DNA from 2 places in the Cellulomonas olei genome. Region 2 is predicted to be linked to the other one. Evidence: predicted binding sites of a transcription regulator. Region 2 holds the regulator's gene; the other holds the start of a gene.

Region 1 (6,011 bases), on a different contig from region 2:
CGGTGGCCGCGTCGGGCTCGGCGGCTGCGACGGGCTCGGGTGCCGCGTCGGTCTCAGGGGCCGCGTCGGGCTCCGCTGCCGCGTCGGTCTCCGCTGCCGCGTCGGCGTCAGGGGCCGCGTCGGCGGGCGCGGTGGTGCCGTCGCCCACGCTGTCGTCCTCCGCCGGGGCGGCGGTCGCGGCCTCGGGGGCGGAGCCCGTCTCGGGCGTCTCGGCGGCGGGCGTCCCGGGGACGGCGACGTCGTCGCCGTCCTGCGAGTGCTGCTGCGCGTCGGGCGTCTCGGTCACTGGGTCTCCACTCCCTCGATGGTGACGGGGGTCGCCGGGGCGCCGTCCGAGGCACCTCCGGCCACACCCGCGTCAGCGACTGCCTGCACCACGTCGAGGCCCGACGTGATGCGGCCGAACACGGTGTATCCGCCTGCCTGGTCCGACGGGATCGTCGAGTCCTCGTAGACCAGGAAGAACTGGCTGCCCTGCGACTCCCCGTCGCCGGACTGCCGGGCCATCGCGATGGTGCCGGCGGGGTAGACGTCGTCGTCCGGGGCGTTCTCGATCGGCCCGAACGCGTAGCCCGGGCTGCCCGTCCCGGTGCCGGTCGGGTCGCCGCACTGCAGCACGTAGATGCCGCTCGTGGTGAGGCGGTGGCAGCCGGTGCCGTCGAAGTAGCCCTCCTGCGCGAGGGTCACGAAGTTCGCGACGGCCTGCGGCGCGGCCTGCCCGTCCAGCTCGATGCCGATGTCGCCCTGGTCGGTGCTGATCGTGCCCGTCCAGGCGCGGTCCTCCGCGGCCGAGGCGTCGGGGAGCACGCCGCCGTTGCCCGTGCGCGCGGCCGGGGTGGTCGTCTCCGCGGTGGGCGTGCCGGCGGCCTGCGCGGGGGCGTCGTCGCCGCCGGTCAGCGCCAGGGCGGCGCCGACGCCGAGGCCGAGCACCAGGACCCCGACCACGCCGCCCGCGACGACCTGCTGACGGCGCCGGTGGGCACGCTTCGTCGCCTGGCGCTGCTGCCACTTCTCGTAGCGGCGCCGCTCGTACTCGCGCTCGCGCTTGCTGGACGGCACGCACACTCCTCGTCGGTCGGTCGGCCGGGGCAGCGCCCCGCGCGCGGACGCAGGACGCCCGCGCCCGCCCGACAGTCTAGGCAGCCGCGGCTGCGGCCGAGTGCGCCCACCGGCCCGTGGCGGGGCGGTGCGGCGGCGCTAGCGTGACCCCGTGCGGATCTTCCCCCTGACGGCCCCGGTGTTCGCGGCCACCTGCTACGTCGTCGCGGCGGACGACGGGAGCTGCGTCGTGGTCGACCCGGGCGGTGGCGTGGCGGGTGCCGTGTCCCGCACGGTGGCCGAGCACGGCCTGCGCGTCGCGGGGGTGCTGGCGACGCACGGGCACGCCGACCACGTGTGGGACGCGGGTCGCGTCGCGGCCGCGGCGGGCGTCCCGCTGCGCCTGCACGCGCGGGACGCGTACCGGCTCGACGACCCGGTGGGCACGCTGGGCGAGGGGGCGGCCGGCGTCGCCGACGGCCTGCTCGCGGCGCTCTCCGCCGCGGGGGCGGACACCGCGTGGGCCCGTCCCGGGACCGAGCCGTTCGGCGACGGTGACGGTGCGCGCACGACGGACGAGGAGCTGGTCCTCGGTGGGGTGCGCCTGGTGGCGCGGCACGCCCCGGGCCACACCGAGGGGTCCACGCTGTACCTGCTGGAGGCCGCCGGGGAGCGGGTCGCGTTCACGGGGGACGTGCTGTTCGCCGGCACGGTCGGGCGCACGGACCTGCCGGGCGGAGACGCGGCGGCGATGGCCCTGACGCTGCGGGAGGTGGTCGCCGCGCTGCCGCCGCGCACGCACGTGCTGCCCGGCCACGGCCCCGCGAGCCGCGTGGACGTCGAGCTGGCGCACAACCCGTACCTGGCAGGATGACGCGCATGGCACGCCCCACCCCCCTGTCCGGCTTCCCCGAGTGGCTCCCCGACGGTCGCGTCGTCGAGCAGCACGTCCTCGACACCCTGCGGCGCACGTTCGAGCTGCACGGGTTCGCCGGGATCGAGACGCGGGCGGTCGAGCCCCTCGACCAGCTGCTGCGGAAGGGGGAGACCTCCAAGGAGGTCTACGTGCTGCGCCGGCTCCAGGAGGAGCCCGACGCGGCGGACGCCGACCGCGGCGGGCAGCTCGGCCTGCACTTCGACCTGACCGTGCCGTTCGCCCGCTACGTGCTGGAGAACGCCGGGCACCTCGCGTTCCCGTTCCAGCGCTACCAGATCCAGAAGGTCTGGCGCGGGGAGCGCCCGCAGGACGGCCGGTTCCGCGAGTTCGTGCAGGCGGACATCGACGTCGTCGGCGCGGGGGAGCTGCCCTACCACTACGAGGTCGACCTGCCGCTCGTCATGGCGGAGGCGCTCGGCGCGCTGCGCGAGATCGGCGTGCCGCCGGTGCGCATCCTCGTCAACAACCGCCGCGTCGCCGAGGGCTTCTACCGCGGGCTCGGCCTGACGGACGTCGACGCGGTGCTGCGCAGCATCGACAAGCTCGACAAGGTCGGGCCCGACGCCGTCGCCGGGCTGCTCGTCGCCGAGGCGGGCGCGACCGCGGACCAGGCCCGCGCGTGCCTCGAGCTCGCGGGCATCTCCGGCGGCGACGCCGGGGTGGTCGACCGGGTGCGGGAGCTCGCGGCACGGCACGGCGTGGAGTCCGAGCTCATGGAGCAGGGCCTGGCCGAGCTGCGTCAGCTCGTCGAGGCCGCCGCGGTCCGCGCGCCCGGCGTCGTCGTGGCCGACCTCAAGATCGCCCGCGGCCTGGACTACTACACCGGGTCCGTCTACGAGACGGTGCTAGTGGGGCACGAGCAGCTCGGGTCGATCTGCTCCGGCGGCCGGTACGACACGCTCGCGTCCGACGGCAAGCAGACCTACCCGGGCGTCGGCCTGTCGATCGGCGTGTCCCGGCTCGTGTCCCGCCTGCTGACCGGGGGGCTCGTGCGCGCCACGCGCGGCGTCCCGGCGGCCGTGCTCGTCGCGGTGACGTCCGAGGAGACGCGGTCGGCGTCCGACGCGGTCGCGACGGCGCTGCGGGCCCGGGGGATCCCGGTGGAGGTCGCGCCGACGGCCGCGAAGTTCGGCAAGCAGATCCGGCACGCCGACCGGCGCGGGATCCCGTTCGTGTGGTTCCCCGCGACCGAGGACGGCGCCGCGGACCAGGTCAAGGACATCCGGTCCGGGGAGCAGGTCGACGCCGACCCGGCGGTCTGGGCGCCCCCTGCTGACGACCTGCACCCGCGCGTCGTCCCCGCGGAGGGCTGAGGCCGGCGCGGTCACGGCCCGGGTCACGCGGTCCGGGCCGCCCCGGGCCCCGGTGCTCAGGCGAGCGCGAGCACGCCCGCGTTGAGCGTCGTCGCGTAGAGCACCCACGCCAGGTACGGGCCGAGCAGCCACGCCACGGCCGGGGAGAGCCGGTGGAACGCGACGACGGTCGCCACCAGCGCGACCTCCAGCGCCAGGATGATCGCGAGCCCCGCGCCGAGGTGCTGCGCCCCGAAGAACACCGGCGTCCACGCGGCGTTGAGCGCGAGCTGCACGCCGTACAGCACGAGGGCGGTGCGGGCGGCGTGCGCGCCGTGGCGGCGCCAGAGCAGCCACGCCGCGACGGCCATGAGCACGTACAGGACCGTCCAGACCGGCCCGAAGACCCAGTCCGGCGGGGTCCACGCCGGCTTGTCGGCCGCGGCGTACCAGCCGTCCACCGCGGAGGTCGACGCGAGGCCGCCGCCCCACGCGACGGCGGCGTTCACCGCCAGCAGCGCGACGAGCACGGGCCAGCCGCGGGAGGCGGGCGCCTCGTCCCGGCCGGTGGTGGCGGGGATGTCGGGGTGCGTCGAGGTCATGCCTCCACGGTCCGTGCGCGCGGTCGCCAGGGCAACCGGACGGCCCCGCTCACGACGTGGCGCGGGGCTTGCCAGCGAGTCGAACACGTGTTCGAATCGTGGGGTGCGGTGGGACGGGCAGAAGATCACGACGGAGGCGGACGGGACGCTGCCCGGGCTCGCGCTGGCGGGTCACCAGCGGTCGGTGCGCACGCCCGAGTTCGCGGGCGTGACGTTCCACGAGGTGCACGCGAAGTCGGCGCTCAACAAGGTGCCGGAGTCGTCCGCGATGCCCTTCCGGTGGACCGTCAACCCCATGCGGGGCTGCCTGCACGCCTGCACCTACTGCTTCGCGCGTCCCACGCACGAGTACCTCGGGCTGGACGCCGGGGCGGACTTCGAGACCCAGATCGTGGTGAAGACCAACGTGGTCGACGTGCTGACCGCGGAGCTGCGGCGGCCGTCGTGGCGGAACGAGCACGTGGCGCTCGGCACGAACACCGACCCCTACCAGCGGGCCGAGGGCCGCTACGCCCTCATGCCGGGCATCATCGAGGCGCTGGCGCGCTCGGGGACGCCGCTGTCGCTGCTGACCAAGGGGACGCTGCTGCGTCGTGACCTCCCGCTGCTCGCCTCCGCGCAGGCGGAGGTCGGCGTGAGCGTGGCCGTGTCCCTGGCGGTGGGGGACGAGGGCCTGCAGCAGGCGCTCGAGCCGGGCACCCCCACGCCCCGGGCCCGGCTGGCGCTCGTCCGCGCGGTGCGGGACGCCGGGCTGGAGTGCGGCGTGCTGGTCGCCCCCGTGCTGCCGTGGCTGACCGACTCGACCGAGCACCTCGACGCCCTGCTGGGCGACCTGGCCGAGGCCGGCACCTCCTGGGTGACCGTCATCCCGTTGCACCTGCGCGGGCCCGTGCGGCCCCTGGTGCTCGGGTGGCTGCGCGAGCACCGGCCCGAGCTGGTGCCCCGCTACCAGCGGCTGTACGGCCGCGGCGCGTACGTGCCGGACGAGTACCGCCGCTGGCTGCGCGACCGGGTGCGCCCGCTGCGGCGCCGGCACGGGCTGCCCGGCCCCGGGGAGGCGGCGGGGGAGCCGTCGCCCTGGCGCGCGCGGCCGGCCGAGAGCCCCGAGGCGGTGATGGCGGCGATGGCACCCGGCGGTGCGACGGGCGCGGTGCAGCCCGCGCTCTTCTGAGCCCGGCCGTGGCCCGGGTGGGCCGGGCGCGGCCGGGTGCGCCGGGGCGGGTGGTGTCGGCACCGGCGGTGGACGGCGGGCGTCCGGGGGGCGTGCGCCTCCGGCAGTAGACTCGCCGGGCTGCTGCGTGCAGCGACCCACCACCTGAGAGGACTTGTCGTGCTGCGCACCCACACCGCCGGCTCGCTGCGGGCCGAGCACATCGGCACCACCGTCACCCTGACCGGGTGGGTGGACCGCCGCCGTGATCACGGTGGGGTCGCGTTCGTGGACCTGCGCGACGCGTCGGGCATCGCCCAGGTCGTCATCCGCGACGAGGCCGTCGCGCACGGGCTGCGCTCGGAGTACGTCCTGCAGGTCACCGGAGAGGTCGGCCGCCGCCCGGAGGGCAACGAAAACGCCCACCTGGCCACCGGTGAGGTCGAGGTCGTCGCCGCGCAGGTCGTCGTCCTCAACGAGTCCGCGCCGCTGCCGTTCCAGGTGTCGTCGTCCCTCGACGAGCCGGTGGGCGAGGAGGCGCGCCTGCGCTACCGCTACCTCGACCTGCGCCGGCCGGAGCCGGCCCGGGCGATGCGGCTGCGCGCGAAGGCCAACCAGGCCGCCCGCCGCGTCCTGGACGCCCACGACTTCGTCGAGGTCGAGACCCCCACGCTGACGCGGTCGACGCCGGAGGGCGCCCGCGACTTCGTCGTGCCCGCCCGCCTGGCGCCGGGCTCCTGGTACGCCCTCCCGCAGTCGCCGCAGCTGTTCAAGCAGCTCCTCATGGTCGGCGGGCTGGAGCGGTACTACCAGCTCGCGCGCTGCTACCGCGACGAGGACTTCCGCGCCGACCGGCAGCCGGAGTTCACGCAGCTCGACGTCGAGATGTCGTTCGTCGACCAGGAGGACGTGATCGCGCTCGGCGAGCAGATCCTCGTCGCGCTGTGGGACCTCATCGGCTACCGGATCCCGACGCCGATCGCCCGCATGAC
Region 2 (6,011 bases):
CGCGCCCGGTCGCGCCACGCGGCCGGACGTGGGGGTGCTCGACGCCCGAGGCCGCGGTGCGCAGGGCGGCGAGCGCGGCGGCCACCGCCGGGACCCGCGCCGTCCCGGGTGCCGCGACGGCCTCGACGACGCGCGACGTCCCGGGGTGCGCCGGGTGGACCGTGACGCCGGGGTGCGGCAGGGCGGCGAGCGCGAGCCCGGGCAGGGTCGCCACCCCGAGCCCCGCGCGGACCAGCCCGAGCACGGCCAGGTAGTCGTCGGTGGCGAAGTCCACCCGGGGCGCGAACCCGGCGCGCGCGCACGCGCCCACGAGCTGCGCGCGGCACTGCGGGCAGCCCGCGATCCACGGGCGGTCCGCGAGCGTGCCGAGCGCCACCGGCTCCCCGGACCGGCGGCCGTCGGCGGCGGGCAGCACCACGAGGACGTCGTCGTCCAGCAGCGGCACCCGGAGCAGGCCGCGGCCCTCCCCGTCGTCCGGCGGCGCGGCGTCCGCGGCGCGGAACGTCAGGGCGACGTCGACCCTGCCGGCGGCGAGCTCGGCGAGCGCCTCGGGCGGCTCCGCCTCGGCGAACGTCGTGCTCAGGCCGGGGTGCTCGGCGCGGAGCGCGGCGAGCGCGGCGGGCAGCAGGGTGGCGGCGCCCGAGGGGAACGCGGCGACGCGCACCCGCCCGGCCCGCAGCGACGCCACGGCCGCGACCTCCTCCAGCGTGGCGTCGAGCGCCGACTGCACGGCGGCGGCGTTCCGGGCGAGCACCAGGCCGGCCTCCGTCAGGCGCACGCCACGCCCCGCGCGGACGACGACCGGCGTGCCGACCGCCCGCTCCACCGCCCGGAGCTGCTGGCTGGCGGCGGGCTGCGTCAGCCCGAGGGCGCGCGCGGCGGCGGTCACGCTGCCGGTGTCGTGCACCGCGCGGACGAGGCGGAGGGCGGCGGCGTCGAGCGGTCGGGGCGACATCCTCGGAGCATAAGTTAGACGCATGGGTACGGGAGAAACTGGCGCTTGTCCGCATGAGCGTCTCCGGGCAGAGTCTCCGGCATGCGATCCCTCGACGAGCTCCGCGCCGACTTCGACCCCGCGCCGGGCTACCTGAACGCCGCGACCGCGGGCGTCGCGCCGCGGCGGACGGTGCAGGCGCTCCGGGACGACCTGGACCGCTGGGGCGGCGGCCGGCTCGACGTGCCGGGCTACGAGGCGGCCGTCCGCGCCGCGCGCGCGTCGTTCGCGCACCTCGTGGGCCTGCCCGTGGCACGCGTCGCGATCGGGTCGCAGGTCTCGGCGATGACCTCGCTCGTCGCGGGCTCCCTCCCGGACGGCGCGCGGGTCGTCTGCGTGGACGGCGACTTCACGTCCGTGGTGTTCCCGTTCCTCGCGCAGGGCGACCGGATCCGGGTCGAGCACGTGCCGGCCGCGCGGCTGGCCGAGGCGGTCGTGCCCGGCGTGGACCTCGTGGCCTACGCACTGGTCCAGTCGGCCACGGGGGAGGTGCTCGACGACGAGGCCGTGGTCGCGGCGGCGCGCTCGGCCGGTGCCCGCACGCTGTGCGACCTGACGCAGGCGGCCGGGTGGCTCCCCGTGGACGCGGGCCGGTACGACGTGTCCGTCACGGCCGCGTACAAGTGGCTCTGCGCCCCGCGCGGCACCGGGTTCCTCACCGTGCGCGAGGAGGCGCAGGACGGGCTGCGACCCGCGCAGGCGGGCTGGTACGCCGGCGAGGACCCGTGGGCCTCCTGCTACGGGCCCGCGATGCACCTGGCGTCCGACGCGCGCCGGTACGACGTCTCCCCGGCCTGGCAGGCCTGGCTCGGTGCCGCGGAGTCGCTCGACGCGTTCGCCACGACCGACCCCGCCGCCGTGCGGGCGCACGGGGTCGGCCTCGCGGACGCCCTCCGCGCGGGGCTGGGCCTGGAGCCCGGCGGGTCCGCCGTCGTCAGCCTCGCGGACCCGGACGGCAGCCGCCTGGCCGCCCTGGGCGCGGTCGGGTGCCGCGTGGCCGGGCGCGCCGGGCGCGTCCGGCTCGCCTTCCACGTCTGGAACGACGAGGAGGACGTCGCGCGCGCCCTCGCGGCGCTGACGCCGTCGGGCGGGGACGCTGCGGCCTGAGCGCGGCGGGTCGCCCGAGGGGCGGTCGACGTCCGCGGGCGTCCCCGGCCCGGTGGTCCGGGCGGGCGCCGCCGCCGCCGAGGTCCGGGCGGCGTCGCGGCGGGCGCCGCTACAGCGCGCGCAGCACCGAGACGACGCGGCCGAGCACCTGGGCGTGGTCGCCGTCGATCGGCGAGTACGCGGGGTTCTGCGGCATCAGCCAGACGTGGCCGTCGGTGCGCTTGAGCGTCTTGACGGTCGCCTCGCCGTCGAGCATCGCGGCGACGATCTCGCCGTTCTCGGCCACGGGCTGGCGGCGGACGACGACCCAGTCGCCGTCGCAGATCGCGGCGTCGACCATCGAGTCGCCGACGACCTTGAGCAGGAACAGGTCGCCGGCGCCGACGAGCTGGCGGGGGAGCGGGAAGACGTCCTCGACCAGCTGCTCGGCGAGGATGGGCCCGCCGGCGGCGATCCGGCCGACCACCGGCACGTAGGCCGCCTCGGGCGCGCCGTCGCGGGGGGCGCTGTCCTCGTCGCCGAGGCCCGCGACGCCCGGCAGGGGGGCGACGCCGCGCGAGTCGTCCGGCTGGACGACCTCGATGGCGCGCGGCCGGTTGGGGTCGCGTCGCAGGTAGCCCTTGCGCTCGAGCGCGGTCAGCTGGTGCTTGACGCTCGACGGGCTCGTGAGGCCGACGGCGTCGCCGATCTCGCGCATGCTCGGCGGGTAGCCGCGGGACTCGACAGAGGCCCGCACGGTCTCCAGCACCAGGCGCTGCCTCGGGGTCAGCCCGTCGCCCTCGGCGTCGAGCTCGACCACGGCAGGCCCGTCTGCCGCGCCCGCCGTCGCGCCGGATCCCTCGATGGCCATCTCCGCTCCCGTCTCCGTGGCGCCGGTGCCTGCCGCACCCGTCCGCCGAGCCGGGCGACCGCGCAGGTCACGGGGCTGCGGACCCACCCGGCGGCGTCCGCCCGGCGGTCGTGTCAGACCCTCGTGGTGCGCTGTTCCCGACGTCCCCGAGCGTAGGGCGCGCGGACGGGTGGATCAAACACCTGTTCGATCGTGTCTCGACATCGCGCTCCGGGTGTGGTTCAGTTCGTACAGACGTTCGAACGAACAGGTGTTCGGCGGGTCGCGAGGCGGCCCAGGAGGGAAGTGGTGGAGATGAGCGCCATCGCAGTGCAGCCGCGACTCGGGACGCGTCCCGTGGCCGAGCGGCCGGCCCGTCCTCGTCCTGCCGCGGTGGGCCCGGTGACGGCGCGGTCCGCCGGCCGGGAGCGCACCGCCGCGCGTCCGTCCGCCGCCCCCGAGGCGACGCTGCACCTGACGCGCCGGGGTCGTGCGGTCCTGCTCGTCCTGGCCCTGCTCGTGGTGCTCGGAGGGGTCGTCGGTGGCCGCGCGGTGGCGGACGGTCCGCAGCAGGCGACCGAGGTCACGACCCACGCCGTGGTGGCCGGCGAGACGCTCTGGCAGATCGCCGCCGACGTGGCGGCCCCGGGCGAGGACGTGCGCGACGTCGTGCTGTGGCTCCAGGAGCTCAACGGACTGCCGGACGCCTCGCTGATGGCGGGTCAGGTGCTGCTGCTGCCTGCGGGCTCCTGACCTGCTGGTCCGGTGCATCCGGGCCGCCGTGAATAACGGCACAGGACGCTTGCGTAATTGGGACGCCTGCCTCTACTGTGGTGCCACCTCGAACGGCTGGCTGGGGGGCTCGCCGCGAGGGACGCGTCGTCGCCGGCACCGTGGGTTCGTCCCGCCGCCCGGCGCGAGGCGTGCAGCAACCGTCCGCGCGAGGCGAGTCGCCCGGACGAGACGGGACGGGGGCGTCCCCACGGGGGTGGCCGCACACGCGGCCACCCCCGTCGTCATGTCCGGCCCGGGCGCACGAGTCCCGGCAGCACGGGCAGCTCCGCTGCCCGGTGCGCCTCGGGGCGGGTCGACGTCGCGGCGTCGCCGCGCTGGGTCGGATGCTCGGCGTCGCCGCGCTGGGTCGGATGCTCGGCGTCGCCGCGCTGGGTCGGATCCTCGGCGTCACCGCGTCGGCGCGACGTCCGGGCGTCACCGCGCCGGTGCGACGTCGTCCAGCACCATCTCGGCGTAGCGGAACGGCTCGCCCGTGCTCGGGTGCCACATCGCGGCGGCCGCCGACGGCAGCCGGCGCCCGTGGTGCACCGCGTAGCCGTCCACCGGTGTCGACCAGCGCTCGCGTGTGAACGACCGCCCGTCGCGCGTGGCGCGGAAGCGGTCGTCGGAGACGAAGTCCACGAGGTCGCCGTCCTCGTCGAACTCGAGCACCGCCCGCACGGAGTGTCCGCCCTGCCGGTACGTCCCCCGCACGCGGCGCGCGTCGAGCTCCTCCCACGTCACGGGTGCGGCGAGCAGCGCGGACGGCGCCATCAGGCAGAGGTCGTTGAACAGCGTCACCGTCTCGCTCCGGTCCATCGCCGGGCCCGCGCCGCGCAGGACGGGGACGACGGAGAGCAGGTCACCCCGCATGGTGGCCCTGCCCTCGGTCAGCACGTGCAGCACGTCGACCGGGAGCCCCGCCGCGGTGGCGTCCAGCAGGAAGTGCCGGGTGGGGCGGGGGCCGGCGGTGTCCACCTGCTCGCCGGTGAAGGTCATCCACCGGTCGGACGGCCCGCTGCGGATCCGGCCGTGCAGCGTCACGCGCACGGCGGTCACCGGCGGGCGACCGACGCTGTCGGTGCGCCGCAGGTAGCGGGCGACGGCGGCCGGGAGCGTCGCGAGGTCGTCCGCGGTGACGGCGCCCGCCCGGTCGGCGTCGGCCCGGACGTCGGCTGCGGCGAGGGCGGCCGCGACGCCGCGGCGGTACCGCGCGCGGGCGGACCGGTGCCCCGTCGCGCACCACCCGTGCAGGACCGCGATCCCGAGCACGACGTTCGCGAGGGTGCCCCAGCGGGCGTCGCCGTGCGACACCACGAGCACCTGGGACGCCACGACCGCGACCGCGCCGGTCCGCCACCAGGTCGGCCGGTCGGCGATCAGGGCGGCGCCGGCCCCGATGAGGAGCACCGCCGTGGCGAGCCACGCGAGGCCCTCCGCCGACCCGACCGCCGGGGGTGCGGCGTCGCCGGCCAGGCCCGGACCTCCGGGTGTGGCGGCGAGCACGAGCAGGTGCGCCGCGCCGTGCGCCACCGCGAGCGCGCCCACGGCGAGGTGGACAGTGCTCCTGGGTCGGCCGGTCACGCGGGGGTCCTCCCGTCGGCGAGCGCGGCGAGGCACCGGCCCACGAGGTCGGCGAGCCGGGCCAGGTCGGCGTCGTCGAGGCCGGCGAACACCCGCGCGACGAGCCCCTGCTGCTGGGCGACCGCGGCGGGGGAGTCGAACAGCTCGGCGACCCGCGGTGTGGTGCGCAGGCGCGTGGCCCGGCGGTCCGCCGGGTCGGGGACCAGGTCCACCAGGCCGCGACGCTGGAGCTGCAGCGCGATCTGCTTGACGTTCTGCCGTGAGGTGCCGACGACCTCCGCGGCGCGCGTCAGCGTCGGGTGCTCGCCCGGGAAGCCGCGCACGAGCACCGCGAGCAGCAGCCACTGCCGGCTCGTGACGCCGTAGCCGGTGAGGGCCTCGTCCGTGTGGCGCGTCAGGTGCTGCCCGAGCACGAACAGCGTCCCGAACAGCTCCGCCTCGTCTGCCGCGCGCGTCATGTGCGTAAGGTATTACGGATCGCGCGGGTCCCGCGGGGGACGGAGGTCCCTCCGTGGGACGTCCCGGGGCCGGGACGGTGTTGCACCGGGTGCGGCGCCGGTCCTACCGTGTCCCGGTCGTCCGGGAGGGCGCGGCGCCCGCCGCCGTGCCGGCCGCACGACCCGGACCTGCTGGAGGCCCTCATGCACTGCCCGTTCTGCCGCCACGCGGACTCGCGCGTCGTCGACTCCCGCACGTCGGACGACGGTCTGTCCATCCGCCGAC

What was found. Region 2 encodes LexA, which represses DNA repair genes until DNA is damaged. Its sites were predicted from a motif close to TCGAACANNTGTTCGA; they were not measured.
Region 1: a site for LexA is predicted at 3,949-3,964, ahead of AAHH18_RS02380 (Rv2578c family radical SAM protein). Genes of this name have one in related genera too.

The regions. Positions count from the first base shown of each region.
Region 1 is NZ_JBCLVN010000004.1:190,560-196,570, forward strand. It holds gene AAHH18_RS02355 (DUF349 domain-containing protein) at 1-286, opposite strand, end outside; gene AAHH18_RS02360 (peptidylprolyl isomerase) at 283-1,059, opposite strand; gene AAHH18_RS02365 (MBL fold metallo-hydrolase) at 1,211-1,912, shown strand; gene hisS (histidine--tRNA ligase) at 1,918-3,288, shown strand; gene AAHH18_RS02375 (TspO/MBR family protein) at 3,345-3,869, opposite strand; gene AAHH18_RS02380 (Rv2578c family radical SAM protein) at 3,973-5,040, shown strand; gene aspS (aspartate--tRNA ligase) at 5,200-6,011, shown strand, end outside.
Region 2 is NZ_JBCLVN010000055.1:8,359-14,369, forward strand. It holds gene AAHH18_RS15025 (LysR family transcriptional regulator) at 1-955, opposite strand, end outside; gene AAHH18_RS15030 (aminotransferase class V-fold PLP-dependent enzyme) at 1,037-2,101, shown strand; gene lexA (transcriptional repressor LexA) at 2,211-2,951, opposite strand; gene AAHH18_RS15040 (LysM peptidoglycan-binding domain-containing protein) at 3,246-3,683, shown strand; gene AAHH18_RS15045 (DUF6544 family protein) at 4,140-5,288, opposite strand; gene AAHH18_RS15050 (MarR family winged helix-turn-helix transcriptional regulator) at 5,285-5,746, opposite strand; gene nrdR (transcriptional regulator NrdR) at 5,930-6,011, shown strand, end outside.